Regions from separate parts of the Halomonas sp. PBN3 genome, predicted to be linked through region 2. Evidence: predicted binding sites of a transcription regulator. Region 2 holds the regulator's gene; the other holds the start of a gene.
The links. The regulator PhoB, encoded in region 2, activates phosphate uptake and scavenging genes when phosphate is short. The targets are predictions, from matches to a motif close to TGTCATANNNNTGTCANA.
Positions count from the first base shown of each region.

Region 1: phbB (acetoacetyl-CoA reductase) is a predicted target of PhoB. The motif match lies at 830-847, and genes of this name have one in related genera.

Region 1 is NZ_AXCA01000149.1:2,968-17,531, forward strand. It holds gene Q673_RS25360 (hypothetical protein) at 1-105, opposite strand, end outside; gene Q673_RS25365 (helix-turn-helix domain-containing protein) at 259-468, shown strand; tRNA gene Q673_RS25370 (tRNA-Met) at 656-732, opposite strand; gene phbB (acetoacetyl-CoA reductase) at 918-1,664, shown strand; gene Q673_RS25380 (DUF349 domain-containing protein) at 1,760-4,546, opposite strand; gene minC (septum site-determining protein MinC) at 4,792-5,553, shown strand; gene minD (septum site-determining protein MinD) at 5,607-6,425, shown strand; gene minE (cell division topological specificity factor MinE) at 6,422-6,682, shown strand; gene sbcB (exodeoxyribonuclease I) at 6,766-8,259, shown strand; gene Q673_RS25405 (insulinase family protein) at 8,351-11,203, opposite strand; gene Q673_RS25410 (SOS response-associated peptidase) at 11,231-11,908, opposite strand; gene Q673_RS25415 (TetR/AcrR family transcriptional regulator) at 12,083-12,688, shown strand; gene Q673_RS25420 (1-acyl-sn-glycerol-3-phosphate acyltransferase) at 12,769-13,434, shown strand; gene Q673_RS25425 (HlyC/CorC family transporter) at 13,474-14,564, opposite strand, start outside.
Region 2 is NZ_AXCA01000166.1:35,695-50,258, reverse strand. It holds gene Q673_RS29990 (chorismate lyase) at 1-243, shown strand, start outside; gene ubiA (4-hydroxybenzoate octaprenyltransferase) at 325-1,230, shown strand; gene phoB (phosphate regulon transcriptional regulator PhoB) at 1,279-1,968, shown strand; gene phoR (phosphate regulon sensor histidine kinase PhoR) at 1,970-3,271, shown strand; gene cysZ (sulfate transporter CysZ) at 3,278-4,003, opposite strand; gene phoU (phosphate signaling complex protein PhoU) at 4,094-4,822, opposite strand; gene pstB (phosphate ABC transporter ATP-binding protein PstB) at 4,848-5,621, opposite strand; gene pstA (phosphate ABC transporter permease PstA) at 5,689-7,227, opposite strand; gene Q673_RS29950 (ABC transporter permease subunit) at 7,224-8,423, opposite strand; gene Q673_RS29945 (PstS family phosphate ABC transporter substrate-binding protein) at 8,496-9,452, opposite strand; gene Q673_RS29940 (acyl-CoA thioesterase) at 9,582-9,989, shown strand; partial or broken gene Q673_RS29935 (TRAP transporter substrate-binding protein) at 10,060-10,854, opposite strand; gene Q673_RS29930 (IS110 family transposase) at 10,946-12,151, shown strand; partial or broken gene Q673_RS29925 (twin-arginine translocation signal domain-containing protein) at 12,417-12,716, opposite strand; gene uvrD (DNA helicase II) at 12,851-14,564, opposite strand, start outside.

The DNA of each region.
Region 1 (14,564 bases), on a different contig from region 2:
TTCAAGGAGGACGGTGTCCTTGAGGCACTGGCGGATGGTGCGGCAGTCGTACTTGATCCTGGCCGCGAGCTCTTCCGTGGTGAGGTAGGTATAGGAGGTATCCATCGAAAACGCCCTCGCGTGGTGATAGCCTGTGTCTACAAAAGGCATTCGCAGTAGCCAAATGCCATCCTGAATGGCATTTTAGCCCTCATAATCACATTTGCAAGGGCTTTTTGTTATCCAGGATAAAAAAATCACCTTTGGGATGGAGTGAGCATGATTCGATGCCACCTGGCGCGCCTGATGGGGGAGCGCAAGATGAAGATCGTGGATGTGGCGAGAGAGACCGGGTTAAACCGCAATACGGTGACGCTTCTCTACAAGGAGACGGCGCAGCGCATCGATCTGGAAGCGTTGGAGAAACTGTGTCGGCTGTTCCAGTGCGAGGTGAGCGATCTTCTGGAGTACGTGCCCGAGGAGCCGTGAGAAAGGGGGGGTGGCCACTTCAGGCGTCTTGTGACGCTGTCTGCCCGAAGGTCGTTGTTCGACGGCAATGGCTGGAAGAGATTTCCGATGGGTGGCACGGGAGTGTCACAGTGGTGTCACAGGCGACTTTTCCTGCAGACAACGAAAAGAGGCAGGCCAGTAAGATACTGACCTGCCTCTAAAATATTGGTAGCGGGGACCGGATTTGAACCGATGACCTTCGGGTTATGAGCCCGACGAGCTACCAGGCTGCTCCACCCCGCATCGACGTGGGGTGTATTCTACAGGGTGTTCGCCTTTAGTCAAGCGTGGGCGTCAAACGCTCGTCCCTGGGGCCGCCCTTGGGCCATACTGACCGCGCTGTCATAAAGCTGACAGCTTGACCGAGAACAATGTGGTGCCGGCCGGCAGGGTCGGGACGCAGTGTCATCATCATCAGGGAGGTACACATGGCCAATTCATCTCGCGTCGCCTGGGTAACCGGTGGTACCGGCGGCATCGGCAGCGCGATCTGCCGTTCTCTGGCCGCCGAGGGCTACAAGGTCGTGGCCGGCTATCATAATCCGGAGAAGGCCAAGGCCTGGCTCGAGGAACAGAAGGCCGCCGGCTTCGACAACATCGACATCGCCGGCATCGACCTGGTCGACTATGACGCCTGCGTGAAGGGCGTCAAGGAGATCGAGGAGAAGCATGGCCCCATCGCCGTGCTGGTCAACTGTGCCGGGATCACCCGTGACGGCACCATGAAGAAGATGAGCCCCGAGCAGTGGCACGAGGTCATCGACACCAACCTCAACAGCGTCTTCAACACCTGCCGCAGCGTGATCGAGAGCATGCTGGAGCAGCAGTATGGCCGCATCATCAACATCTCCTCGATCAACGGCCGCAAGGGCCAGTTCGGGCAGGTGAACTACGCCGCGGCCAAGGCAGGCATGCATGGCCTGACCATGTCCCTGGCCCAGGAGACCGCCACCAAGGGCATCACCGTGAACACGGTCTCGCCGGGCTACATCGCCACCGACATGATCATGCAGATCCCGGAGAAGGTACGCGAGTCGATCCGCGAGACCATCCCGGTGAAGCGCTATGGCAAGCCCGAGGAGATCGGTCGCCTGGTGGCCTACCTGGCCGACGAGGAGTCGGGCTTCATCACCGGCGCCAACATCGATATCAACGGCGGCCAGTTCATGGGCTGAGGCCTGTCGCCACGGGCCCGCCACGGGCCGTCACGCCAGCGGAGCGCGAGGGAGATCCCCTCGCGCTCCGGTGTTTCGGAGCCCGGTCCCGAGGCTCAGGGCGGGGGCAGCTGCGCCAGGCGTTCGAGCATGCGGTCCAGTTCGCCCACCTCGCGCTCCCACAGCCCCGGGGAGACGGGACCCAACGCCAGCAGCTCGCAGAGCACGCCGCGGACCTCCTCGGCGCGCGATGGCTCGCGGCCGAGGTTCTCGTTGAGCCGCTCGACCTGGATCGCCAGGCGCAGCGGATCGTCGCGCTGGCTGACGCTGCCCACCGCCAGCAGCGAGAGGTGGACGCGAAGGCGCGCCAGCCCCTCCGCCACCGCCTCCGGGTCCGCTGTCTCGAGGCGTGCGGCGTTGCGCCGGGCATGGGCGCGACGCATGTCGTCGCCCAGGGAGAGCTCCTTCGGCAGTGACACCTCGCGGGCTTCGCCGCCCGCAAGCCGTTCGGCGTCGGCCGCGAGGTGCGCCTCCAGCAGCGGGCGCACGGCCTGCCATCCTTCCACCTGTTCGGCCACCGCCAGGCGCTCCAGCCGCTCGCGGCGGGCACGCACGATGCCGGACCAGCGCCGGCGCATGCCCTCGCTGCGGCGCCCGCCGGGCAGCGGCTCCAGGGCGGCGGCCTCGTCGATGGCGCGGGCCAGCACCGCCTCGTCGGCCAGGCGGTTGGGTTGCCAGGCGTCGAGGCGGTCGATCAGCGCCTGCATGGCGTCCTGGCGTTCCCGCGCCTGCCTGGCGTGGTCGTCGCGCGCCGCCTCGCGGCTGGCGAAGATGGTGTCGCAGAGGCCGCGGAACTCCCGCCACAGCGCCTGCTCCTCGCCCTTGGGGGCACGTCCCAGCTCGCGCCAGCGACGCTGCAGGCCCTTGGCCTGCTCGGCCCGACGCGCGGGGGGCATCTCGGCGGCGGCCAGCGTGCGCGCCTCCTCGATCAGGGCCCGCTTGGCCTCGGCGATCTCCCGGGCACGCTGGTCGATCAGCGCCTGGAGCCGGTGGCGAATGCTGCCGAAGCGGCGCCCGATCGCCTCGGCCTGGTCGCGAGGCACCGGCGAGGCGCGGCGCCACTGGTCGCGGGCGCGGTCACGGATCTCGCGCAGGGCGTCGGGATCGGCCTCCTGGGCGGGATGGTCGAGCAAGGTCTCGAGCTGTTCGCACAGCGCGGTGCGGGTGGCGAGGTTGGCCTGGCGCTCGGCATCCAGCCGCTCGCGCCAGGGGGCCAGGCGTTCGTGGATGCGGTTCGAGGCGGCACGGAAGCGGGTGGACTGGTCGCGGTTGGCGGCGGCATCGCCCAGCGATTTCCACTCCTTGACCAGCTGGCGGTGGCGGCGGTCGAGGGCGCCCTCCACGGCGGCCTCGTCCTCGGCCAGGGCCTCGATGGCACCGACCAGCTGCTCGCGCTTGGGGCCGGCGACGAAGCCGCGCCAGTCGCGCAGCTCGGCGAGCCTTGCGCCGAGGCGCTTGAAGCGGCCCTCTAGTGGCCGGCGTGCGGCCGCGGGAAGCCGCTCCATGCGCTGGCGCAGGCGCTGGTGCAGTCGGCTGGCGGGCTTGAAGGCGCCGCGCTCGAGCAGGTGCTCGAGCTCGTCGAGCTCCTGCTCGAGGCCTTCGGCGGAGGCCGCCTCGTCGGACTTCTGCGGTTCGCCTCGCTGGCTCAGGGCCTGGCGGGCGCGGCGCATCAGGGCGGTGGGTGCCAGCCCCTCGGGCCAGGCGATGGCCGTGAGCAGTGAGGCTGCGCGATCATCGTCGCCGTCGGCCAGGGCCCGTTCCAGCTCGCCGGCACGCTGGCTGTGGCGCACCCAGGCCCCGGCGAGGGTCTCGAAGCGTGCCAGGGCGGCGTCGTAGCGGCGGCGCAGGGCCTCGTCGACCAGGTGGCGGTCGGCGAGCTCCTGCCAGCGCTGGGCGAGCAGGCGCTTCTGGGCGCGCAGGCTGTCGATGTCCTGGGCGGTCACCGTCTCGCCGCGCTCCAGCGCCTCGAGCCCCTCCTCCAGGGCTTCCACCAGTCCCTCGCCGGCCTCCCGGGCGTCCTCGCGGTGGCGCTGGGCCGCCTCGCTGGCCCGGGCCTGGGCCTCGTGGTCCTCGATCACCTTGCGGCAGCGCAGGCAGGCATCGTGGTAGCGGCGCTCCTGGCTCGCCTCGGGAGTGTCCTCGAGCTGCTGCCACTCGCGCATCAGGTGGCGCAGCCGGCCGGCATAGAGTGGCTCCCAGGGTGCAGTGGCGTGGCGCTCCAGGTCGCTGAGCAGGGCCTCCCGACGCTCCCGGGCGGCGGCCAGCTCGGCGGCATCGGCGCGGCGCCGGTTGAGGCGCTCCCGGGCCTGGCGCATTACCTGGCGGTCGCGCTTCGCCTCTCGCGCCAGGCGTGCCAGCCCCGCATCGCTCTCGACCCGGGCGGCCGCGGCGTGGCGCACCGCGGCGATGCCGTTGTCGCAGGCCTGGCGCACCAGCGCCGCCTCGTCGTCGAGGCGCGCGATCGCCGCCAGGCGCAGCTGCTGGTTGTCGCCCTCCAGGGCCACCGCCTCGAGCAGGGCGGTGTCGCTGAGGCGCCCCACCATGGCCACCCGGGCAGCGAGCTCCAGGCCGCCCTCGCGGCCACAGATCAGCGCCGTCAGGCGCCGCTCCAGCTCCGCCGAGCGAGTCTCCTCGTCGTCGAGCAGGGCGATCAGCCGCTCGGGGTCCTCCAGCCGTGCCAGGGCGGCGGTGCGCACCCCGGGGTCGGCGTCCCGGGCCAGCCGCTCCAGCGCCTGACGCTGATCGTCGCGGGCAGGGTCGAGACGCTCGAGGGCCTGGCGCCGCACCCCGGGGTCGGGGTGCTGCCAGCGGGGGGCGAAGAGGCGACGGAAGAGTCCGGGCATGGGGCATCCTGGCGAAGGCGGCGCCGCGCGGTGGGCCGCGCGGCCCGAAGCGTTGTTGGTACATTATAAAGGGACTATCTAAGCACGCGCCGCGCCTGGGGAAAAGGCTGTGCCGCGGGGTGCCTGTGGCCAGTCGGCGACACTGACAGCGGCGCGTCGGCGGGCGTATGATGGAGAAGTTGCAGGGGAGCAGGGAGTCGCTTAGCTTTGACTCTACCCTCACCATCCCGACCTGGAGTTCGGCAATGAGTCTCAAACTGGACAGGGAGCGCATGGCCTTCACCTTCAAGGGGGGCATGCTGCCGATGACGGTCATGGAACTGGCCAGCGCCGACCCCGAGCGGATCCGCGAGCAGCTCGCCGGCAAGCTCAGCCAGTCGCCGGCCTTCTTCCAGCATACCCCCGTGGTGCTGAGCGTGGAGAAGCTCGACGAGCCTCAACTCGCGCTGGAGCGCATCTGCGCGGTGTGCCGTGCCCACAAGTTGCTGCCGGTGGCGGTGCGTGGCGGTGCCGACCCGGTCAAGCAGTCGGCTTGGGCCCTGGGCCTGGGCTGGTTCCCGCCCCATGAGGGAGGCCGTGGCCGTGCGCTGGAGAGCGTCGCCGTGGGCGAGCCGGAGGCCACGCCGGACGCGGGCGAGGGTGCCGAGGCCGAGCTCGAGACGCCCCCCGGGGTGACCAGCGGCGGGCGTATCTTCCGCGGCACCGTGCGCTCCGGCCAGCAGATCACCGCGCCGGAGGGCGATCTGGTGGTGGTCGGTTCGGTCAACGCCGGTGCCGAGGTCCTCGCCGCCGGCAGCGTGCACGTCTACGGTGCGCTGCGCGGCCGCGCCCTGGCGGGCATCCACGGCGACCCCCTGGCCAGCATCTTCTGCCGTGAGCTCCATGCCGAGCTGCTCTCGGTGGCCGGCAACTACAAGCGTCTCGAGGACATCGACCGCCGCCTGCTGGGTGCCGCGGTGCAGGTGCGCCTGGACGGAGACCAGCTGGGCATCGCCGCGCTCGCCTGAGCCGGCAAGGTCGATCGCCCGATCCATTTCAACGACACGACAGGAAGCGACTCTTGGCCAAGATCATCGTTGTGACCTCCGGCAAGGGAGGCGTCGGCAAGACAACCAGCGCGGCGGCCATCGCCACCGGCCTGGCGCTGCGCGGCAACAAGACCGTGGTCATCGACTTCGACGTCGGGCTGCGTAACCTCGACCTGATCATGGGCTGCGAGCGGCGTGTGGTCTATGACCTGGTCAACGTCATCCAGGGCGAGGCGGGGCTGAGCCAGGCGCTGATCCGTGACAAGCGGGTGGACAACCTGCATATCCTCCCGGCCTCCCAGACCCGCGACAAGGACGCGCTGACCCTGGAGGGGGTCGAGAAGGTGCTCGATACCCTGAGCAAGGACTTCGACTACATCCTCTGCGACTCCCCGGCGGGCATCGAGCGCGGTGCCCAGCTGGCCATGTACTTCGCCGACGAGGCGATCGTGGTCACCAACCCCGAGGTCTCCTCGGTACGTGACTCCGACCGCATCCTCGGCCTGCTAGCCTCCAAGACCCGGCGCGCCGAGCGCGGCGCCGAGGAGATCAAGGAACACCTGCTGATCACCCGCTACAACCCGCTGCGGGTCGACAGTGGTGACATGCTCAACCTCGATGACATCCGCGAGATCCTGGCCATCGACCTGATCGGCCTGATCCCGGAGTCCGAGGCGGTGCTGCGGGCCTCCAACCAGGGGGTGCCGGTGACCCACGACGGCGATAGCGATGCCGGCCAGGCCTATGCCGATACCGTCTCACGGCTGCTCGGCGAGGACGTGCCCCTGCGCTTCCACGAGTACCAGAAGAAGAGCCTGCTGAGCCGCATGTTCGGAGGAGGTCGTCGGTGAAACTGCTTGAATTCCTGAAGCGAGAGCGCAAGAAGTCCGCGTCGGTCGCCAAGGAGCGGCTGCAGATCATCGTCGCCCACCAGCGCAGCCAGCGCGGACAGCCGGACTACATGCCGATGCTCGAGCGCGAGCTGCTCGAGGTGATCCGGCGCTACGTCGAGGTGGACGACGATGCCATCAACATCAGCCTCGACAGCGAGGACAACTGCTCGGTGCTGGAGCTCAACGTGACCCTGCCCAAGGGCTCGCCGGGCTGAGCCCGGCCGAGCGGGTCGGCTGAGCGCGTCGCGGGGCTGTGCTAGGCTGGCGGCCCATGCCGATTGCCGGAGAGACCTAGCCCATGGCGCCGTCCGACGCCCCGCAGAGCTTCCTGTGGCACGACTACGAGACCTTCGGTGCCGACCCGCGGCGGGACCGCCCCGCGCAGTTCGCCGCGATCCGCACCGACGCCGAGTTCAACGAGATCGGCGAGCCCGTCACCTGGTACTGCAAGCCCGCCGACGACTTCCTGCCCCATCCCCAGGCCTGCCTGGTCACCGGCATCACGCCTCAGCAGGCGCGGCGTCGCGGGATGCCCGAGGCGGAGTTCGCCGGGCGCATCGAGGCGCTGATGAGCGAGCCGGGCACCTGCTCGGTGGGCTACAACAGCGTGCGTTTCGATGACGAGGTGAGCCGTCACCTCTTCTACCGCAACCTGCTCGACCCCTACGCCCGGGAGTGGCAGAACGGCAACTCCCGCTGGGACCTGATCGACGTGGTGCGCGCCTTCCATGCGCTGCGCCCCGAGGGGCTCGAATGGCCGCGCCGCGAGGATGGTGCCCCCAGCTTCCGCCTCGAGGATCTCACTGCCGCCAACGGCATCGAGCACGCCGGGGCCCATGACGCCCTGGCCGACGTGCGCGCCACCATCGCCCTGGCCCGGCGCCTGCGCGAGGTGAACGCCAACCTCTTCGACCACCTGCTGGGCAGGCGCGGCAAACGCGCCGTGGGCCGGCTGATCGACGTGCCGGGTCGCAAGCCTCTGCTGCACATCTCGCGGCGCTACCCGGCAAGCCGCGGCTGTGCCGCCCTGGTGATGCCCCTGGCCGAGCACCCCTCCAACCCCAACGGGGTGATCGTCTACGACCTCTCGGTGGACCCGGCGCCGCTGCTCGAGCTCTCTGCCGAGCAGATCCGCCAGCGGGTCTTCGTCAGCAACGACGACCTCGCCGAGGGCACCGAGCGCATCCCCCTCAAGGTGATCCACGTCAACAAGTGCCCGGTGCTCTTCCCGGCCGCGGCCCTCAAGGACGTGACGGGTGAGCGCAAGGGGCAGTACGGCGAGATCGTGGCGCGCCTGGGCCTGGACATGGCCGCCTGTCGCGACCATTGGAAGCGCCTCGCGGGCCATCCCGAGGCAGCGGAGAGGGCCGCCGAGGTGTTCGCCGAGCCGCCCCCCGCGGGGCCGGGGGATCCCGACCTGATGCTCTACTCGGGCGGCTTCTTCTCGCCGGCGGACAAGACCCAGATGCAGCGGGTACGTGACACCGACCCCTGGGACCTGGTGGGGGCGCGTTTCGCCTTCCAGGACCCGCGGCTGGAGGAGATGCTGTTCCGCTACCGGGCGCGCAGCTTCCCCGAGACCCTGGAGGGCGAGGAACTGGCGCAGTGGGAGGCCTACCGCTGGGCGCGCCTCAACGACGCCGAGGTGGCGAGCCTCACCCTCAAGGGCTTCGCCCGGGAGATCGAGCGGCTCAACCGGGTCGAGCTCAGCGATCGCGACCGCCAGGTGCTCGAGGAGCTGGTGATGCACGTCGAGGCGATCCTGCCGCCCCAGGCCTTCGATGCGGGCTGATACCGTCCTGAGAAAGCGAGCCGGGGGCTGCTCCTTGCGGAACCGCCCCCGGCTTATCTCACGCCTCGCCATTCACAAGCGCGAAGCGCGCTTACCCCTCACCCTCCGGCAGCGGCATCAGGTGCTCGGTCAGCGCCAGCACGTCGTCCGGCGCGTCGCCCGGATCGAAGGCGATCTCGACCGCCGGCGCCTCGCGCAGCGCCTGCCAGGCCTGACGCAGCGCCTCGGGCGTGACCTCGAGCACCCGCTCCGCCAGCCGCTCGCGGCGGTCGAAGGTGGTGTCGCCGTAGGCCAGGGCGCGCCACAGGCGGTCGGTGCGCCCGGAGAGGCTGGTGTCGCGGCGGGTCAGCTCGGCGTGCACCGCCTGGCGGTAGGCGGCCAGGTCCTCCTCCTCGAGCGTTGCCAGGGACGCCTCGAACTCGTCGAGGAAGGCGTCGACGTGCCCGGCGATCGCCTCGCTTCCGGTCTCGGGTGACTGCACCAGCAGGGCCAGGCCGGGGGCGTCCAGCAGCGGCGAGTAGCCGGCGTTGACCACGTAGCCGAGCTGCTGCTCGGTGCGCAGGCGCTGGTAGAAGGGGGTGTCGATCAGCTGCCCCAGCACCGCCAGCCGTGCCTGGCTCTCCAGGGAGCGGTCGGGGCCCTGCAGGTAGCGCAGCAGCACCGACTCCTGGCGCTCGGTATGCGGGGTCAGGGTGGGCAGCCCGGCGGTGACATCCAGCGGCGTGAGCTCAGGGATCGTCTCGGCGGGAAGCGTCGGCGAGAGGGTATCGGCGACGCGCCGGGCGATAGCGTCGGCCTGTTCGGCCGCGAGGTTGCCCACCGCCATGGCCTCCAGGCGCAGCTCACCCAGGAAGGCATCGCGGAAGGTGCGCAGGTCCTCGGCCGTGAGCCCCTGGCTCGCCTCGAGCAGCGCCGCGCTGGGCCACTGGGGGCGTACCAGCGCCTCATGGAGGGTGCGGCTCGCCTGGCGGTAGAGCGGGTCCTGGGGGGCGTTGCGCCACTCCCGTTGCAGGCGGTAGCGCACCCGCTCGACGGCCTCGGCGGTGATCTCGCCCCGCTGCAGCTGCTCGATCACCCGTTCCATCACCGCCTCCTGGCGGTCGCGCCAGCCGGAGAAGGCCAGGGTGATGCCGCGCGCGTGGGCGTAGGCCTCGACTCCCTGGCCGGCCAGGCGCGCCGGGTAGAGCGCCTCGTTGAGGCTGTCCTCCAGCCAGCCCGCCAGCAGCCGGGCGAGTACCGCCTCGCGGGGCGCCTCGGCGGCCCGGGGATGCTGCAGGCTGAAGCGCCACTCCACCTTGGGGGTGTCGAACTCGGCATCGGCCTTGTGCCAGAAGGCGAAGCCGTCTGTCTCGAGGCGCCGCTCGGGGCGCGCATCATGCGCCTCGAGCAGGCTGAGGTCCTCGGCGATATAGGGGTTGGGGCTGGGCAGTGCCAGCCCTGCCAGCGGCTCGGCACCCTCGGCGATCGCGTCCTCGCGCCAGGGGGCGTCGAACCAGCGGGTGGTCTGCTCGCCCTCGACCTCGGGGCCGCTGTAGAGACGGATCAGGTTGTCGGGAGTCAGGGCGGCGAGGTAGGCGCGGGTGCGCTCGCGGTCATAGCCGTCCATGCGGTAGGCGGCGTACTGCACGTCCTCCACCGGGAAGCGGGCCAGGTTCATGGCCAGCCCCATGGCGTCCTGCAGGGGCGAGCCATGCTGCTGGAAGCGGAAGGCCTGCTCGGCCAGGCGTGCCTGCTCCGCGTAGCGCCACGCCTCGGGGCCGGCTTCGCGGATCGCCTCGATGGCGGCGAACAGGCTGGCCTCGATGGCGTCGCGGCGCTCGGCCCCCTCCGGGGTCAGGCTGACGCTGACGCTGAACAGGGCATCCTGGCCGTCGCCGCGGGAGACGCCGGCGGAGAGGCCGTCGGCCCAGCCCGCCTCGCGCAGGGCGGCGAGCAGGCTGCCCTCGCCCTCGTGGCCCAGCAGGTGGGCGATCAGGTCGGCGGGTTTGGTGCGGTACTCCGCCTCGGGGTCGGGGATCGGGAAGTGGAAGGCGAGCGTGCGGCTGTCGCGCAGCGAGCGCATCGCCACCCGCCGCGGCAGGGCCGACGCCTCGGCCAGCGGCGCCTCGATGGTGGGGCGTGCCAGGCCGCGGTTCTCAATCGGTGAGAAGCGTTCGACGACCAGCGTCTCGAGCTCATCCAGCGGCTGGGGGGCGACCACCGCCAGGTGCATCACACCGGCACCGTAGTGGGACGTGTAGAAGTCGATCACCCGCTGGCGCAGGCTCGGCTCCCCCTCGGGGCGGTCGGCCAGGGTCTCGCGGCTGCCCACCGAGAAGCCGGTATAGGGGTGCTCGGGATTGAGCTGGCGGTCGAGCACCTCGCCGGCCCGGCGTCCTTCGTCGCGGAGGCGCGCCATGTACTCGGAGTGGACCACGTTGCGCTCGCTCTCCAGGCGCTCGGCGTTGAACAGCGGGGCGATGAAGAACTGGCTGAAGCGGTCCAGGGCGCCGGCCAGGGCGTCGGGCTCCACGTCGAAGAAGTAGTTGGTGTCGCGGGGCGCGGTGAAGGCGTTGTGGCTGCCGCCGTGGCGGGTGAGGTAGCCCTGGTAGGCGTCCGCCTCGGGGTAGGGCTCGGTGCCCAGGAACAGCATGTGCTCGAGGAAGTGGGCCAGGCCGGCGAGATCCTCGGGGTCCTGGGCGCTGCCCACCGAGACGTTGAGCGACACCGCCGCCTTGTCGGCCTCGGGGTCGCTGACCAGCAGGGCGGTCAGGCCGTTCTCCAGGGTCAGCACGCGGTAGTCGCGCTCGTCATGGGGGCTGACGCGTGGCGTGGTGGTCTCGGCGATCGCCTCGCCGGGCGCGGTCGTGTCCTGAGTCGCCAGGACCGGCGAGACCGGGCCCAGCAGGGCGAGCAGCAGGGGCAACAGCCGCCAGCGACGGGCGGCGGGCAGGATGGGCGGCATTCTCTCTCCTTGTGCGGCGATGTCGGCTCAGGCGTCGTGACGCAGCATCGGACCCACCGGGTGGGCACAGGCGGCGTCCTGGTTGGCCGGATGGTTCACTCGTCTTGATACCGGGAAAGCGCCCAACAGTTCCCTCGGCGCCGGCGTCAGCAGGGCCATGGCCTCCTCCGCCGAGGTCTGCGGGTCGAGCCAGCGCTGCGCGGCGGCGGCGGCGGGGATGACCGCCGGCAGGCGGTCGGTGAGGGGCGCCAGCAGGGGGCTGGTCGGCACCGTGATCAGCGCCAGGGAGTCGGTGTGCTCGGCCAGGCTGGTATGGAATCGGCACCACAGCGCGGCCAGCAGCAGCGGGCCACGGTCGACCCGGGTGACCAGGAAGGGCTGCTTGAAGCGTGGCTGGGGTTTCCAGGCGTAGACCCCCGTCGCCGGCACCAGGCAGCGCCGGGCGTGGAAGGCCTCACGGAACATGGGGCGCTCGGCCAGCGACTCCGCCCGGGCGCAGTGGGGCGCGTGGTCCAGCACCTTCAGCCAGGGCGGGGTGAGGCCCCAGAAGAGGCGGCCCAGGCGCGGCGTTCCCGCCTCCAGGCGGATCGCCGAGAGCATCCGTCGCGGTGCCAGGTTGGGGCTTCGCACCAGCGGGGCATCCTCCGCCAGGTCGGGCAGCAGGGCGCGAAGGTCGATCGGGGCGATATGCAGTCGGCCGGCCATGGGGGCTCCGTGCTCAGGGGCGGATAGGGTACCCAAGGGTGGGTCGTGGGGAAAGCGTCTGACCCAGGGCAGTAAAGTCGCCCTTCGCCGTGGATCGGGTATCGAAAACAGTGTTCGATGTGGGGTATCCTTGGAGCCCGTTACCCAACCGCCCGCGTCGGCTCCGAGGAATCGATGGCCCGTCCCAGACAGCATGCCCCCGAGGCGCTCCATGCCCAGGTCATGGCGGCTTGCGACGCCTGGCTGAAGGAGCAGCCGGTGCAGTCCCTGTCGCTGCGCGCCCTGGCGCGGGAGGTGGGCTGTGCCCCCAGCACCCTGCTCAAGCTCTACGGCAGCTTTCACAACCTGCTGCAGCACGTCAACATCGAGACCCTCGGCCGGCTGCGCGAGGTGATCGAGCCGCTGACCGGCCAGGCCACCCCGGAGCAGCGCCTCACTGCCCTGGCCCGCGCCTACTGGCAATTCGCCCAGGGCGAGGTTTACCGCTGGCAGCTGCTCTTCGAGTACCCGCTGGCCCAGGAGGGCGAGCTCGACCAGCGCCAGACCGAGATGATCGAGGCGCTGTTCGTGCGGGTGGAGGGGACCCTCAAGGAGTACCAGCCGGCGCTGGATGACCTCGAGGCCCGGCGCCTGGCCCGTACCCTGTGGGGCAGCGTGCACGGCCTGGTGCAGCTCGGCCTCAACGAGCGCCTGGGCTTCTGGCAGGGGCAGCCGCTGGAGGTGGGCGAGCTGCTCGACCAGCTGCTGGGTACCATCCTGGCCGGCCTGCGGGCCCGGTAGGTCCTCCGGTGCCGGCACTCCCCTGGCCCCTGCTCGCCTGGTCGCTGATCGGCGGCGCGGTGGCCTGGCTCGTCTGGCGGGTGGCGCGCGCGCCGCGCCCCGCGGTGCGCCTGCTGGTCTACCTGCTGGTGCGCCTGGTCTATCGCCTGCGGGTCGAGGGGCTGGAGCATATCCCTCGCCGGGGCGCCGCCTTGGTGGTCTGCAACCATGTCAGCTTCATGGATGCCCTGGTGGTGGGCGGCGCCAGCCGACGCCCGCTGCGCTTCCTGATGGACAAGCCGATCTACGACTCGCCGTGGCTCAACTGGCTGTTCCGGCTGGTGGGGGCGATCCCGGTGGAGTCGGAGCGCCGCGACCCGGGCAGCCTGCGCCGGGCGCTGGAGGAGGTGAGCCGGGCGCTGCGCGCCGGCGAGGTGGTGATGCTGTTCCCGGAGGGGCGGCTGACCCCGGACGGCGAGGTACAACCCTTCCGCCGTGGCCTGGAGCTGATCCTGGCTCGCGACCCGGTACCAGTGGTGCCGGCCAGCCTGTCGGGACTGTGGGGCTCCTGGACCTCCCACTGCCATGGTCCGGCACTGAGCGGCCCGCCGCGCCGGCTGCGCGCCCGGGTGGCGCTGCGCCTGGGCGAGCCACTCTCTCCCGGGGCCGCGACGCGCCACCGGCTCGAGGTCCGGGTACGCTACCTCAAGGCCGAGGGCGATGCCTGGAGCTGTCCCGCCGAGGCCCACCAGGCCCAGCGCCACTGAGCCCGGCGCCGCTCGCGGCTCGCGATTCCGGTGGCGCTGCTAGCGGCGCCGCGGCGCCTGCCAGCAGCGCGCGGCGGTGATCAGGTTGTCGCGCACCTCCTGGATCTCCATGCGCACGCCGCCCAGCTGCAGCGATACCGGCCCCTCGGGGAAGCCTTCCAGGTGCTCCAGGATCAGGCCGTTGAGGGTCTTGGGACCGTCGGTGGGCAGCTGCCAGCCCAGCGACTTGTTGATGTCGCGGATGCTGGCGGTGCCCGCGATGATCACGCTGCCATCCTCCTGGCGGTGGATCTCCTCCTCCATGCCGGCCACGTCGGTGGTGAACTCGCCGACGATCTCCTCGAGGATGTCCTCCAGGGTCAGCAGTCCCTCCACGTCGCCGTACTCGTCCACCACGATGCCGATCCGGCGCTTCTGCTTCTGGAAGTTGAGCAGCTGGGTGTGCAGCGGGGTCGACTCGGGGATGAAGTAGGGCTCCCGGGCCTCCTGGACGATGGCCGCCTTGGTCACCTCGGCGCGGGAGAGGATCCGCGCCGAGTTGCGCAGGTGCAGCATGCCGATGATGTTGTTGATGTCGCCCTTGTAGACCGGCAGGCGGGTGTGCTGGCTGGTGCGCATCTGGGCCAGGATCTCGTCGAGCCCGTCGTCCAGGTCGATGCCCACCACCTCGTGGCGCGGCACCATGATGTCGTTCACGGTGACGTTCTCGAGGTCGAGGATCGACAGCAGCATCGCCTGGTGGCGCTGGGGGATCAGGGTGCCCGCTTCGTGCACCACGGTACGCAGCTCGTCGCGGGTGAGGTTGTCGCCATTGCCGTCGATGCTGCGCACGCCGATCAGCCGCAGCAGGCCGTTGGAGATCACGTTGACCAGCCACACCAGCGGGTAGAGTAGCATCAGCAGCGGCTCGAGCACCCGCGAGGCGGGGAAGGCGATGCGCTCGGGCTTCACCGCGGCGTAGGTCTTGGGGGTGACCTCGGCGAAGATCAGGATGGTGATGGTCAGCGCCGCCGTGGCCACCGCGGGGCCGGTGACGTCGCCCAGGAAGTGGATGGCGATGATGGTGGCGATGGAGGCCGCCAGGTTGTTGACGAAGTTGTTGCCGATCAGGATCACGCCGATCAGCCGGT
Region 2 (14,564 bases):
CTGGAGGGGCTGCCCGACCACGAGCTCGAGCGCCTCGGCGAGCGCTCCCTGGGGGCCTGGCTGTTCCGCCAGCCCGACCTCGAGCGCGGCGCGATCGAGGCGACCGAGGACCCCGCCGGCTTCCACCCCGCCCGCGGGCCCTGGGGGCGCCGCTCGGTGTTCCGCCACGGCGGCTTCCGGGTGCTGGTGCAGGAGTGGTTCCTCGACGCCATGACGGATGACCTCGGCCTGCCTTCGCGCTAGGCTCTGGGGTTCCCGATGCCCAGGGGCGCCGGCACCGTCCCGTCCGCGCATCCCCCACCCCACACCCGCCGCGAGGTAGAGATGGACCGCACCCTGATGCGCCCCACGGGCCTGGCCCGGCTCCCCGACTTCCTGCGCCTGACGCGCCTCGACCGCCCCATCGGCACCTGGCTGCTGATGTGGCCCACCCTGTGGGCGCTGTGGGTGGCCGCCCAGGGCCTGCCGGAACGCCGCCTGCTGCTGATCTTCCTGGGCGGGGTCTACCTGATGCGGGCCGCCGGCTGCGTGGTCAACGACTACGCCGACCGCCACCTCGACGGCCACGTCAAGCGCACCCGGGACCGGCCGCTGGCCACCGGGCGCATCAGCGAGGGCGAGGCCCAGGTGCTGTTCGCCCTGCTGGTGGCGGCGGCCTTCGTGCTGGTGCTGTTCACCAACCTGTTCACGGTGCTGCTCTCCATCGGCGGGGTGATCCTGGCCTTCATCTACCCCTTCATGAAGCGCTACACCCACCTGCCCCAGCTGTTCCTCGGCGCCGCCTTCTCCTGGGCCATCCCCATGGCCTTCGGCGCCGTGCTGGGCCGGGTGCCCCTGGAGGCGTGGCTGCTGTTCGCCGCCAACGTCACCTGGACCGTGGCCTACGACACCGAGTACGCCATGGTCGACCGCGACGACGACCTCAAGATCGGCATCAAGTCCACCGCGGTGCTGTTCGGCGGTGCCGACCGTTTCATGATCGGCCTGCTGCAGCTGGTCACCCTGGCGCTGCTGGCCTGGGCCGGCACCCGCCTGGCGCTGGGCGGCTTCTTCTGGCTGGGTCTGGCCGGCATGGCCGCCACCTTCGTGTGGCAGCACCACCTGATCCGCGAGCGCGAGCGCGAGCCCTGCTTCCGCGCCTTCCTCAATAACTACTGGTCGGGCCTGCTGGTGTTCGCCGGCGTCGCCCTGAGCCTGTGGCCGAGCGCCCCTGTCACGCCAGTGTCATAATGGCGTGGTGAGATCGTCATCGAATTGCCCTGGACCCGAGGCTACCGGATGACCGCCAAGACCGTACTGATCGTCGATGATGAGGCGCCGATCCGCGAGATGATCGCGGTGGCGCTGGAGATGGCCGACTATCGCGTGCTCGAGGCGGACAACGCCCAGACCGCCCACGCCATGGTGGTGGATCACCAGCCCGACCTGCTGCTGCTCGACTGGATGATGCCCGGCACCAGCGGCATCGAGCTGGCGCGCCGCCTCAAGCGCGAGGAGACCACCGCCGAGCTGCCGATCATCCTGCTCACCGCCAAGGGCGAGGAGGACAACAAGATCCAGGGGCTCGAGGCCGGCGCCGACGACTACATCACCAAGCCCTTCTCCCCCCGCGAGCTGGTGGCCCGGCTCAAGGCGGTGCTGCGCCGGACCACCCCGCGCGGCGTCGAGGACCCGGTGGAGGTCGAGGGGCTGGTGCTCGACCCGGTCAGCCATCGGGTCAGCGCCGACGGCCGGGGGCTGGAGATGGGGCCCACCGAGTACCGCCTGCTGCAGTTCTTCATGACCCACCAGGAGCGCGCCTACACCCGCAGCCAGCTGCTGGACCAGGTGTGGGGCGGCAACGTCTACGTCGAGGAGCGCACCGTCGACGTGCATATCCGCCGCCTGCGCAAGGCGCTGGGCGAGCGCCACCAGCACCTGGTCCAGACGGTGCGCGGCACCGGCTACCGGTTCTCCGCCAAGGGCTGACGTGAGGCTCTGGCGACGGGAGCTGTGGCGCCTGGTCCTGCTGGCCGGCCTGGGCCTGCTGACCGGCTGGCCGCTGGGCGCCCCCGGCGCCGGCCTGGCCCTGGGGCTGGCGCTCTGCCTCGGCTACCACCTCTACCAGCTGCGCGCCCTGCACCGCTGGATCACCCACGACAGCCAGTCCGAGCCGCCGGCCGCCGCCGGGCTGTGGGGCGACCTGATGGATCGCCTCTACCGCTACCAGAAGGGGCAGCGCCTGACCCAGAAGCGCCTGCTCGACACCCTGCGGCGCATCCAGGAGTCCTCCGAGGCGATGCGCGACAGCGTGGTGATGCTCGACCGCCACGGCGACCTGGAGTGGTGGAACAGCGCCGCGGAACAGATGCTGGGCCTCAAGCCGGCGCTGGACCGCGGCCACCACATCACCAACCTGCTGCGCGACCCGCGCTTCGTCGACTACTTCCATCGCCGCGACTACCGCGAGCCTCTCACCCTGGCCTCGCCCATCGACGAGCGCAGGGTGCTGCAGTTCCAGATCACCCTCTACGGCGACGACGAGCGGCTGCTGATGGCCCGCGACATCACCCGCCTGCACCGCCTGGAGCAGATGCGCCGCGACTTCGTGGCCAACGTCTCCCACGAGCTGCGCACCCCGCTCACCGTGCTGTCGGGCTACCTGGAGACCTACGCCGACCAGGCCGAGCTGATGCCGCCACGCCTCGCCCGGGGCCTGGCCAGCATGCAGGAGCAGACCACCCGCATGCAGAACCTGGTGGCGGACCTGCTGCTGCTCTCGCGGCTGGAGATCGACCGCGGCGGCGCCGACCATGCTGCCCTGGACATGGCGGCGCTGCTGGAGGCGGTGCGGCGCGACGCCGAGGCCCTCTCCGGCGGTCGCCATGTCATCGCGGTGGAGCTCAGGGAGCCCCGCGCGCTGGTGGGCAGCGAGCAGGAGATCCGCAGCGCCCTCTCCAACCTCGCCTTCAACGCCGTGCGCTACACCCCCGAGGGCAGCCATATCACCCTGAGCTGGCGCCCCGCCGCGGACCACGGCGCCTGCCTGGAGGTGATCGACGACGGCGAGGGCATCGACCCGGTGCACCTCCCGCGCCTCACCGAGCGCTTCTACCGAGTCGACAAGGGGCGCAGCGCCGCCACCGGCGGCACCGGCCTGGGGCTGGCCATCGTCAAGCACGTGCTGCTGCGCCACGACGCCAGGCTCGAGATCGACTCCCGCCCCCGCCAGGGCGCCACCTTCCGCGGTCTCTTCCCGGCCGCGCGCCTCACCGAGGCCACGGCCGGCTGAGGCGAGTCAGCGCCTTGCCGGCAGGTTCCGGTAGTGGCCGTCCCACATCAGCACCCCGGCGGCCACCGCCCCGGGCAGCAGGAAGAGGTTGGCCAGCGGGATCCAGGTGATCAGGGTCACCCCGCCGCCGTAGGTGAGCGTCGGCCACCAGCGCGCCTTCAGCCGCCGGCGCATGTCGGCGAAGCTCACCCTGTTGTTGTCCATGGGGTAGTCGAGGTAGGTGATCGCCATCATCCACGCCGAGAACAGCGCCCACAGCAGCGGAGCGATCAGGTTGACCACCGGGATCCAGCTGATCACGAACAGCGCCGCCATGCGCGGCAGGATGTAGGCGAGCTTGACCATCTCGCGCCCCAGGGCGTCCACCGCCGTCTTCGCCAGGCCACGGTCGTCCAGGGGGGGACGGCCGGTGGCGGCGATCTCCACCTTCTCGGCCAGGAAGCCGTAGAAGGGCGCAGCGATCAGGTGGGTCACCAGGGTGAAGGTGAAGAACACCGCCAGCACCAGGCTGAGCACGAACAGCGGCCAGATCAGCCACTCCAGCCAGGCGAGCCAGCCGGGCACCATGCCCATCCAGTGGTCCAGCCAGCCGCCGAAGTTGGCCAGCACATAGCCGAGCATGGCGGCATAGACCAGCAGGTTGATGGCGATGGGAACGAAGACATAGCGGCGCAGGCCGGCACCGTAGACCAGGCGGGTCCCCCGGGCCAGGGCCGTGAAGGCATCGAGCATGGTGTGTCCTTGCGACAGGCGGAAACGAAACAGGCCGGCCACCGCGGGAGGCGGTGGCCGGCCACATTGACGATCAATCGCTCGCCGCGGTCAACCCTTGCGGGCGATCGCCTCGGCGTCGAGGTCGTCCGGATCGGTGTGGCGGATGTCCATGCCCTTGACCAGGTAGACCACGTACTCGGCCAGGTTGTTGGCGTGGTCGCCGATGCGTTCCAGGGCACGCAGGATCCACATCAGGCTGAGCACCGGCGAGATCGAGCGGGCGTCCTCCATCATGAAGGTCATCAGCGAGCGCATGGCGCTCTGGTACTCGTTGTCGACCTCCTCGTCCTCATGCACCAGCTTAAGCGCCAGCTCGGTATCGAAGCGGGCGAAGGAGGTGAGGGCGTCGCGCACCATGCGGCGCACGTGCTCGCTGATCATGCGCACCTCGACGAAACCGCGGCTGCCGTTGTCGCAATCGATCAGCTCGCAGGCGTTGCGGGCGATCTTGCTCGCCTCGTCGCCGATGCGCTCCAGGTCAGAGGCGGCACGGATCACCGCCAGCACAAGGCGCAGGTCGGAGGCGGTGGGCTGGCGACGCGCCAGCACCTGGGTGCACTCCTCGTCGATCTTGATCTGCATGTCGTTGACCGCGCGGTCGTTGTCGACCACCTGGCGGCCCAGCGCCGAGTCGCCCTCGAGCAGGGCGGCCACGGCGTCCTGGACCTGCTTCTCCACCAGGCCCCCCATCGCCATCAGGTGGGTCTTGAGCTCCTCGAGCTCCTGGTTGAACTGCCGCGAGATGTGCTGGCTGTGGATATCGCTGCTGATGTCCATGGGACTCTCCTTGGGGCCGGACCGCTCAGGTCATGCGCCCGGTGATGTAGTTCTCGGTACGCGCGAGGCGCGGGTTGGTGAACAGGGTCTGGGTGGGGCCGTACTCCACCAGTTCGCCCCGCTGCAGGAAGGCGGTGTAGTCGGAGACCCGCGCCGCCTGCTGCATGTTGTGGGTGACGAGCACCAGGCTGAGCCGCGACTTGAGGTTGCGGATCAGCTCCTCGATCTTCAGCGTCGAGATCGGGTCCAGCGCCGAGGCCGGCTCGTCGAGCAGCAGCACCTCGGGCCCCACCGCCAGGGTGCGGGCGATCACCAGGCGCTGCTGCTGGCCGCCGGAGAGGGTCCAGGCCGAGGCCCTCAGTCGATCCTTGACCTCCTCCCACAGCGCCGCCGACTGCAGCGCCCACTCCACGGTGTCGTCGATGCGGCGCTTGCGCAGGCCACCCTGCAGGCGCAGCCCGAAGGCGACGTTGTCGTAGATCGACATCGGGAAGGGGTTGGGCGCCTGGAACACCATGCCCACCCGCCGGCGCAGCTCGGCCACGTCCACCTCGGGGGCATGGATATCCTGCCCCTCCAGGCGGATCTCGCCGCGGCGCACCACCTCCTCGTTGAGGTCGTGGAGCCGGTTGAGGGCGCGCAGCAGGGTCGACTTGCCGCAGCCCGAGGGACCGATGAAGGCCGTCACCCGATGCCGGGGCACCCGCAGGGTGAGATCGCGCAGCGCCGGGGTCTCACCGTAGGCGAGGCTCAGCCCCTCGATCGCCAGGCAGCTCTCGTCGGCGGCGAAGTCGATGATCGGGCCGCCCGCCGTGGCGGGCGACGAGGTGAAGACGGACTCCAAGGCTCTCTCCCGGTGGCCGGCGCTAGGCGCGCGACGCCACCCCATGACGCGCCCTGAGATGATGGCGCAGGAATATTGCAGTCAGGTTAAGCACCAGGATCACCAGCACCAGCAGCAGCGCCGTGGCGTAGACCAACGGCATCGCGGCCTGGACGTCATCGCCATGGAAGGCGGTGTCGTAGATGTGGTAGCCCAGATGCATGAACTTGCGTTCAAGATGCAGGAAGGGGAATTCGCCGTCCACCGGCACCTGGGGCGCCAGCTTGGCCACCCCCACCAGCATCAGCGGGGCCACCTCGCCGGCGGCCCGCGCCACGGCCAGGATCAGCCCGGTGAGCATGGCCGGCACGGTCATCGGCAGCACCACCCGGGTGAGCATCTCCATGCGCGTGGCACCCAGCGCCAGGGCCCCCTCGCGCTGGTGCTCGGGCACCCGGGCCAGCCCCTCCTCGGTGGCCACGATCACCACCGGCAGGGTCAGCAGGGCCAGGGTCAGCGAGGCCCACAGCAGGCCGCCGGTGCCGAAGGTGGGCGACGGCAGCGAATCGGCGAAGAACCAGGCATCCAGCGAGCCACCGATGCCATGCACGAAGACCCCCAGCCCGAACACCCCGTAGACGATGGAGGGCACCCCGGCGAGGTTGCGCACCCCGATGCGCACCAGGCGGGTGAAGGGCCCCTGGCGCGCCACCTCGTTGAGGTAGATGCCGGCCAGCACCCCGAAGGGGGTGACCACCACCGACATCAGCAGCACCATCATCACGGTACCGAAGATCGCCGGCCACACGCCGCCGGCGCTGTTGGCGGCCCGCGGCCCCTCGGAGAGGAAGCGCCACACGCCCCGGCCCCAGGCGGCGAGCTTCTGCGGCGGCGACATGGCGTTGGGGCGCCAGGCGCGCAGCACCTCGGCGAGCGGCTGCTCGAGGCGCCGGCCGTCGACGCTCTCGAGCACCAGGGTGGCGCCCTGCATGGCCGTCTGGAGCTCGCGGATCCGCGCGTTGGCCCGCGCCAGCTCGGCGGCAGCCGCGGGGTCGCCCCCCTGCTCCAGGCGACGCACCAGGGGCGCCACCACGGCGTCACGCAGGTGGTCGCGCTCGTCGCGCAGGGTCTCGAGGGTTGCCAGGCGCTCCTCGAGCGCCGGCCAGGCGGCGGCGCCGGCGTGGCGCCGTCCGCCATCCTCCAGCGCCACCAGGTGGCCCAGGAAGTCCCCCCAGCGGCGGCGCTCCAGCACCACCAGCTCGGGGGGCGCCTCCAGCGCCGCGATGGCGTCCAGGGGTATCCAGCGCCAGCGCTCGCCATCGAGGTCGAGGTTGCCGGTGAAGTAGAGTCGCTCCCGGCGCTCGCTGCCCACCACCCGCTCCTCGCGCACCGGGATGCCGGCGAAGGGCGCCCCCTCCCGGGGGGTGACCTCGCTCACCTCGGCGGGCCAGAAGTGGCCCAGGCCGCCCACCGCCAGCAGCAGTAGCAGCCCCGCCAGCATCGAGAGCGACAGCGCCACGCTGCCGGCGGCGAGCCAGGGCCAGGGGCCCTCGCCGCGACGGCGGGTCAGGAAGGGCCTCATGCGCTGCCCTCCAGGCGGCGATAGCGGCGCCGCAGCCGGGTACGCACCACCTCCGCCAGCGTGTTGACCAGGAAGGTGAAGGCGAACAGCAGCAGCGCCGCCAGGAACAGCAGGCGGTAATGGGTCGCGCCGACGGCGGCCTCGGGCAGCTCGATGGCGATGGTGGCCGACAGCGAGCGCAGCCCCTCCAGGGGGCTCAGGCTCATCAGCGCCGTGTTGCCGCTGGCCATCAGCACGATCATGGTCTCGCCCACCGCCCGGCCGGCGCCGATCATCACCGCGCTGAAGATCCCGGGCCCGGCCGCCGGCAGCACCACCCGCCACAGCGTCTGCCAGCGGGTGGCACCCAGCGCCAGGGCGCCCTCGCCGAGGCTCGCGGGCACGCCGGAGAGCGCATCCTCGGCCAGGGCGTAGATGCCCGGAACCACCGCGAAGCCCATGGCCAGGCCGACGATCAGGGCGTTGCGCGAGGCGACATCCAGCCCCCAGGTCGCCTCGAGCCAGCCGCGCAGGTCGCCCCCCGGCAGGCCCGCCTCGAGGGCGGGGGCCAGCCACAGGGTCAGGCTCCCCACCAGCAGCAGCCAGGGCGCGAGCCACAGCCCCGCCCAGCCCGGGGAGAGCCGCGCGCGCAGGAAGGCGGGCAGCAGCGCCCGGAGCCCGCCGGCAGCCACCGCGCCCAGCGGCAGGGTCACCACCAAGGCCAGGGCGCCGGCGAGATGACGCTCCACCCAGGGCGCCAGCACCAGGCCGGCGACGAAGCCGATCACCACCCCCGGCAGGGCCTCCATCAGCTCGAGGGTCGGCTTGAGGCGGGCACGCAGCCGCCGCGGCATGTAGAGCGCGGAGTGGATGGCGGCGCCGAGCGCCAGGGGCACCGCGAAGAGCAGCGCCCAGAGCGCCGCCTTGAGAGTGCCCCAGGCCAGCGGCGCCATGCCGTAGTGCACCGCATCCCCGGCGACGAGGGGTTCGGGGCGCCAGCGGTGCTGGGGCTCGGCGTACCCCTCCACCGGCTGGGGCTGCCACAGCTCGGCGGGCGCCAGGGCACCGTCGCCCAGGAACAGCGGCACCACCTCCCAGGCCAGGAAGACGCCGATGGCCAGCACCGAGACCACCACGCCGACGCCCCCTGCGGTGATCAGCAGGGTCGCCAGGCGGTCGCGGAGACGGCGGCGTCGCAGTTGGCGTGGGTCAGTCATGGCCACTCACGGGCTGGAGGGAGAGGGGTAGACCATCACATTACGACACTGGCATGACAATGAGGTGACAGCTCACTCCGCCGTCGGCAGCGCGGCCAGCCAGGCCCGCTGCTCGGCCAGGCGCGCCGGCGCGAGGGTCACGAAGCCCTGTGCCTCGACCACCGCCTGGCCCGCCGGCGAGAACACCAGCTCGAGGAAGGCGCGCTCCGGGGCCGGCAGGGTCCCGCCGGGGGGCAGGTGCACGTAGAGATAGAGGGAGCGCGACAGCGAGTAGCTGCCGTCACGCACCGCCGCGGGGGTCGGCGCGGCCGCCTCGCCGCCGGCATCGCGGCGACGCAGCGCCTTGACCCCGGCGGTCAGGTGGTTGAGCCCGGCGAAGCCGATGGCCGAGGGCTCCGCGGCGACCGCGGCCACCACCGCTGCCGAGCCCGGGTGCTCGTTGAGGCGCACCCGGTAGCTGCCACCGCACAGCGCCCGCAGCCGGAAGAGGTCATGGGTGCCGGAGGCGACGTTGCGGCCGTGCAGCACGATGCGGTCCCCGGGCAGCGTCACCCCGAGCTGGCTCCAGCGCTCGATGGGGCGCTCGGCACCGCAGCGGCGCGACTCGGAGAAGATGGCGTCGAGCTCGCGGCGGCTGAGGGTCGCCAGGGGGTTGTGGCGATGCACGATCACGGCCAGGGCATCCCGGGCGATCTCCAGCTCCACCGGCGGGTAGCCGTGTCGCGCGACGAAGGCCTCGCGCTCGGCGGCGCTCATCGGCCGCGACATCGGCCCCAGCAGCGTGGTGCCGGCGGTGAGCGCCGCGGGGGCGCTGGCCGACCCGCTGGCCTGGAGCTGCAGGCGTACCCCGGGATGACGCTCGGCGAGCCGCTCCCCCCAGCGCAGCATCAGCCCCGCCAGGGTGTCGGAGCCTACCGCGTCCAGGGTGCCCACCACCTCGTCCGCCGGCAGCCGGGCCGCCGCCAGCGCCAGCATCATGCCCAGCAGCAGCACCCGGCCACGCCGGGTCACGCCCTTGCCGATCCTCACCGTTGCGTCTCCATCCCGTACCGTTCGAGGCCCATGATACGCCACCCTCGGGCTGGAGGGCGGCCCCTCCCGGGTTTACCATGGGCCGCGGTCTCGCCCCCAATAACAAGCCAGGATGATGACACCTTCATGACAGACCTCGACGACAGCCCCCGCCCGCGCGGCGAGCTGACCCTCAAGCTGCTGGCCAGCCGCCAGGACACCAACCTTCACGGCGACATCGCCGGCGGCTGGCTGGTCGCCCATATGGACCAGGCCGCCGAGCTGGCCGCCGGGCGCGAGGCCCGGGGACGCACCGCCACCGTGGCCATCGAGGCCATGGACTTCCTCTGCCCGGTGCGGGTGGGCGCCATGGTCAACATCTTCACCCGCCTGGTGGAGGTCGGCCACAGCTCGCTGCGCATCGATGTCGAGGTGTGGATCCGCCAGCCCCAGGAGCGCCACCCGGGCGAGCTGCACAAGGTCACCGAGGCGCGCTTCGTGATGGTGGCCATGGACGACAAGGGGCGCATCCGCGCCGTTCACCCCGCGGAGTAGGCCAGGCGTTCCCCCGGATGCAACGAGGGCGCCAAGCGGCGCCCTCGTTGCGTGGCGGGGAGCGCGGGAATCAGGCCCCCACGGCCTCGCGCGCCTTGAGGTAGGCGAACTCGCCGGCGTCGTTGGAGGGACGCACCAGCTTCTGGAAGGCGACGTAGGAGTCGTAGACCTTCTTCGACTCCGGGTCGCGCTCCACCTGCTCGGCGATGACCTCCTGGGAGGCCTCGTAGAGCGCCTTCATCACGTCCTCGGGGAAGGTGCGCAGCTCGACCCCATGCTCCTCGACCAGGGTCTCCAGGGCCTGGGCGTTGCGGTAGGTGAACTCGCTGATCATCGCCAGGTTGGCCGCCCGCGCCGCCTGGGTGACCACGGCCTTGAGGTCGTCCGGCAGGGCGTTCCAGGCATCCAGGTTGACCGTACCCTCGAGGATGGCGCTGGGCTCGTTCCAGGCCGAGGTGTAGTAGTAGTCGGCCACCTGATGCAGGCCGAAGGCCAGGTCGTTGTAGGGGCTGACCCAGTCGGCGGCGTCGAGCACGCCGGTCTGCATGGAGGTGAAGATCTCCGAGCCCGGCATATTGACGGTGGTGACGCCGATGCGGTTCATCGCCTCGCCGGCCAGGCCCGGCAGGCGCAGCTTGAGACCCTGCAGGTCCTCCAGGGAGTTGATCTCCCTCTTGAACCAGCCGCCGGGCTGGGTGGTGGTATTGCCCACCGGGAAGGGCTTGAGGTTGTGGGGGGCGTAGACCTCGTCCCACAGCTCCTGGCCGCCGCCATGGTAGAGCCAGGCGTTGGTCTCCTGGGTGTTCATGCCGAAGGGCACGGCGGTGAAGAACTGCGACGCGGCCACCTTGCCGCGCCAGTAGTAGACATCATGGATTGACCTGCCCCTCCTCAACGTCGTGGGTTACGTTGAGGTAGGGACCAAAATGCAGAGCCACTATTGAGGGAGGCAGGTCATGAAACAGTCTAACGCAACTCAGCAAGCTGTTGTCGAGCGGGCCGTTGCCCAGCGTGTCAGCGCCGCCGGCTACGTCCATGCCGCTTATATTGGCCTGGACGTGCACAAGGTCAGCATCTCGGTGGCCATCGCCGAGACCGGGCGCCAGGCGCCCGAGTTCCGCGGTGAGATTCCCAACGAACCCAAGGCCATCGACAAGCTGGTTCGCCAGCTGAGCGAGCGCTTCGCTGGGCAGCCCCTGCTGTTCAGTTACGAGGCCGGCCCCTGTGGTTATGGGATTTATCACCAGGTCCAGGCCAACGGCCATGACTGCGAGGTTGTCGCTCCGACCCTGATTCCCCAGCGTGCCGGGGACCGCATCAAGACCGATCGGCGAGATGCGCAGATGCTGGCCCGACTATCGCGCTCCGGTGAGCTGACCCCGGTGTGGGTGCCCACGCCGGAACAAGAGGCGATTCGTGACCTGACCCGCGCTCGGGAGGACATGAAGGCGGGCGAACTCCGAGCTCGACAGCGACTCAACGCCTTTCTGTTACGACACAGCAAGATCTATCCCGGCAAGAGCAAATGGGGGCCGGCATACTTTCGCTGGCTGGAGGAAACGGTTCGCTTCGACACCCCGGTTCAGCAGATCGTGCTGCAAGAGTATGTGGATCATGTGAAGGAGGCCCAGCGTCGGGTGGCCGGTCTGGAGAAGCAGATGAAAGCCGCCTTGCCCGCCTGGTCACTGGCGCCAGTGGTCGAGTCGGTTCAGGCGATGCGTGGCGTCAGCCTGATCACCGCGATGACGGTGCTGGCGGAGCTCGGTGATATCACGCGCTTTGACTCACCACGCCAGTTGATGGCTTACCTGGGTCTGGTGCCCAGCGAGCACTCGAGCGGTGGTAGCCGGCGGCAGGGCGGTATCACCAAGACCGGCAATGGCCATGTGCGACGCGTGTTGGTGGAAGCCGCCTGGAGCTACCGCTTCCCGGCCCGCAAGACACGCATTATCGAGCAGCGAGCCGAGAAGACCTCGTCAACGGTGCAGGCGATCGCCTGGGAAGCGCAGAAGCGCCTGTGTGGACGTTACCGGCGCCTCGCCGCCACGGGCAAGGTCAAGCAGCAGGTCACCACCGCGGTGGCACGGGAATTGGCCGGCTTCCTGTGGGCGATTGCCTGCGAGGCCATGGGCAAACCGCATGGCAGCCGAGCCGCCGCATGATCTTGGCGTCCCAGTGCCTACGGCTCAGGGAGCGTCGGGCCGGTGGGAGAACCCCTGACCCTCCTATGAGGCCTCCGCCCTCCGGGGTGGGGTGACCCTCGCTTGTAGACCAGGGTAGCTCCGCGACGAAGTGATGACAGGTCGGTACCCAACCCACGAATACCAGAGAGATCCACCGTCGCTGATAGCCCCTCGCTTCCTGAGCCGTAGGCATTGAGGACAATCACATGTAGTAAAGCCAACCGACCCCTTGACGGGTCAATCCATACCAGGAGGCGGAGTGGCCCATCTCGGCGGTGCCGGCGCCCACGGCGTCGAACACCTCCAGCGGCGGCACCAGCTCGCCGGCACCGTGCACGCGCACGCGCATGCGCCCGCCGGAGAGGGTCTCGATCAGCTCGGCCAGGTGGTTGGCGCCGGTGCCCAGCGCCGGGAAGTTCTTGGGCCAGGAGGTGACCATGTTCCAGGTGATGGTCTCCTGGGCCTTGGCGGTGGAGACGAAGGGGGCGGCGACGACGCCGGCGGCGCCGGCACCCAGGGTCTTGATGAAGTTGCGGCGTTGCATGCGGGCATGGCTCCGTGCGGATTATTATGAGGGCGCCGCGCGCCAGGCACGGCGGTGTCCGCCTGGCAGTATGCGTCAAGGCGCCCAAGGCGCCAAGTGACTGCCGTTGACGTCAAGGTCAACGGCAGCGCCGCTCACAGCGGGGTCAGCTTGGCGAAGCCCAGCACCAGCCACTTGTCGCCCTCGCCCTCGAAGCTGACCTGCACCCGCGCCCGGGCCCCCTCGCCCTCGGCGTTGAGGATCACCCCCTCGCCGAACACCGGATGGCTGACCCGCTGCCCCAGGGAGAGCGAGGGCAGGTCGTCGCCGCCCTCGACCGCCTGCTGGCGCAGCCCGGCGGGGCGCGAGGCGGTGACCGGCCGGCTGATCTGGCCACGCAGGCGCACCTCCTCCAGGAACTCCTCGGGGATCTCGCGCAGGAAGCGCGAGGGGCGCTGGAAGCTCTCCTTGCCGTGCAGGCGCCGGATCTCGGCATGGGTCAGGTAGAGCTTGTGCATCGCCCGGGTCAGGCCGACATAGCAGAGCCGGCGCTCCTCCTCGAGGCGTCCGGGCTCCTCCGCCGACATGCGGTGGGGGAAGAGCCCCTCCTCCACCCCGGCGATGAACACCACCGGGAACTCCAGCCCCTTGGCGGAGTGCAGGGTCATCAACTGCACGCTGTCCTCGAACTCATAGGCCTCGTGCTCGCCGGCGTTGAGCGCCGCCTCGGAGAGGAAGGCCTCGAGTGCCACCGCGCCCTCGCCGGCCTCGGGCGGGTCGAAGGACTCGCCCTGGGTGAAGGCCTTCGCCGCGGTGACCAGCTCCTCGAGGTTCTCGACCCGCGCCTGGCCCTTCTCGCCGCGCTCGTTGCGATGGTGCTCCACCAGCCCGGTGCGCTCGATGACGTGGTCGATGATCTCGTGCAGGGCGAGCCCGGCGGTGTCGTTGTCCAGGGCATCGATCAGGTCGGCGAAGGCCTGCAGGGCGGTGGCGGCGCGGCCCTTGAGGGTGCCCTCCCGGACGCCGTCGTGGAGCGCCTGCCACAGCGAGACGCCTTGCTCGCGGGCGCGGCCGCGCAGCTGCTCCACGGTGCGGGTGCCGATGCCGCGGGCCGGAACATTGATCACCCGCTCCAGGGAGGCGTCGTCGTCGCGGTTGAGCAGCAGGCGCAGGTAGGCCAGGGCGTTCTTGATCTCCAGGCGCTCGTAGAAGCGGTGGCCGCCGTAGATGCGGTAGGGCACCCCCTGACGGATCAGGGTCTCCTCGATCACCCGGGACTGGGCGTTGGAGCGGTAGAGGATGGCGATGTCACGGCGCCGGACGCCATCCTCGACCCGCTCGCGCAGGGTGTCGACGATGAAGCGCGCCTCATCGAGGTCGTTGAAGCCCGAGTATACCGAGATCGGCTCGCCGCGCTCGCCGGCGGTCCACAGCTCCTTGCCCATGCGCTCGGCGTTGTGGCGGATCAGGGCGTTGGCGGCCTCGAGGATGGCGCTGGTGGAGCGGTAGTTCTGCTCCAGGCGCACCGTCCTGGTGGCGGAGAACTCGCGCTCGAAGCGGCGGATGTTCTCGACCCGGGCGCCGCGCCAGCCGTAGATCGACTGGTCGTCGTCACCCACCACGGTCATCGGCGTGGTCATGCCGGTGAGCAGCTTGAGCCAGGCGTACTGCAGGGTGTTGGTGTCCTGGAACTCGTCCACCAGCACATGGGCGAAGCGCTCCTGGTAGTGGGCCAGCAGGGCGGGGTTGTCGCGCAGCAGCTCGAGGCTCCTGAGCAGCAGCTCGCCGAAGTCCACCAGGCCGCCGCGCTCGCAGGTGAGCTGGTAACGCTCGTAGAGCTCGACCATCTGGCCAAGGTAGGCGTCGCCG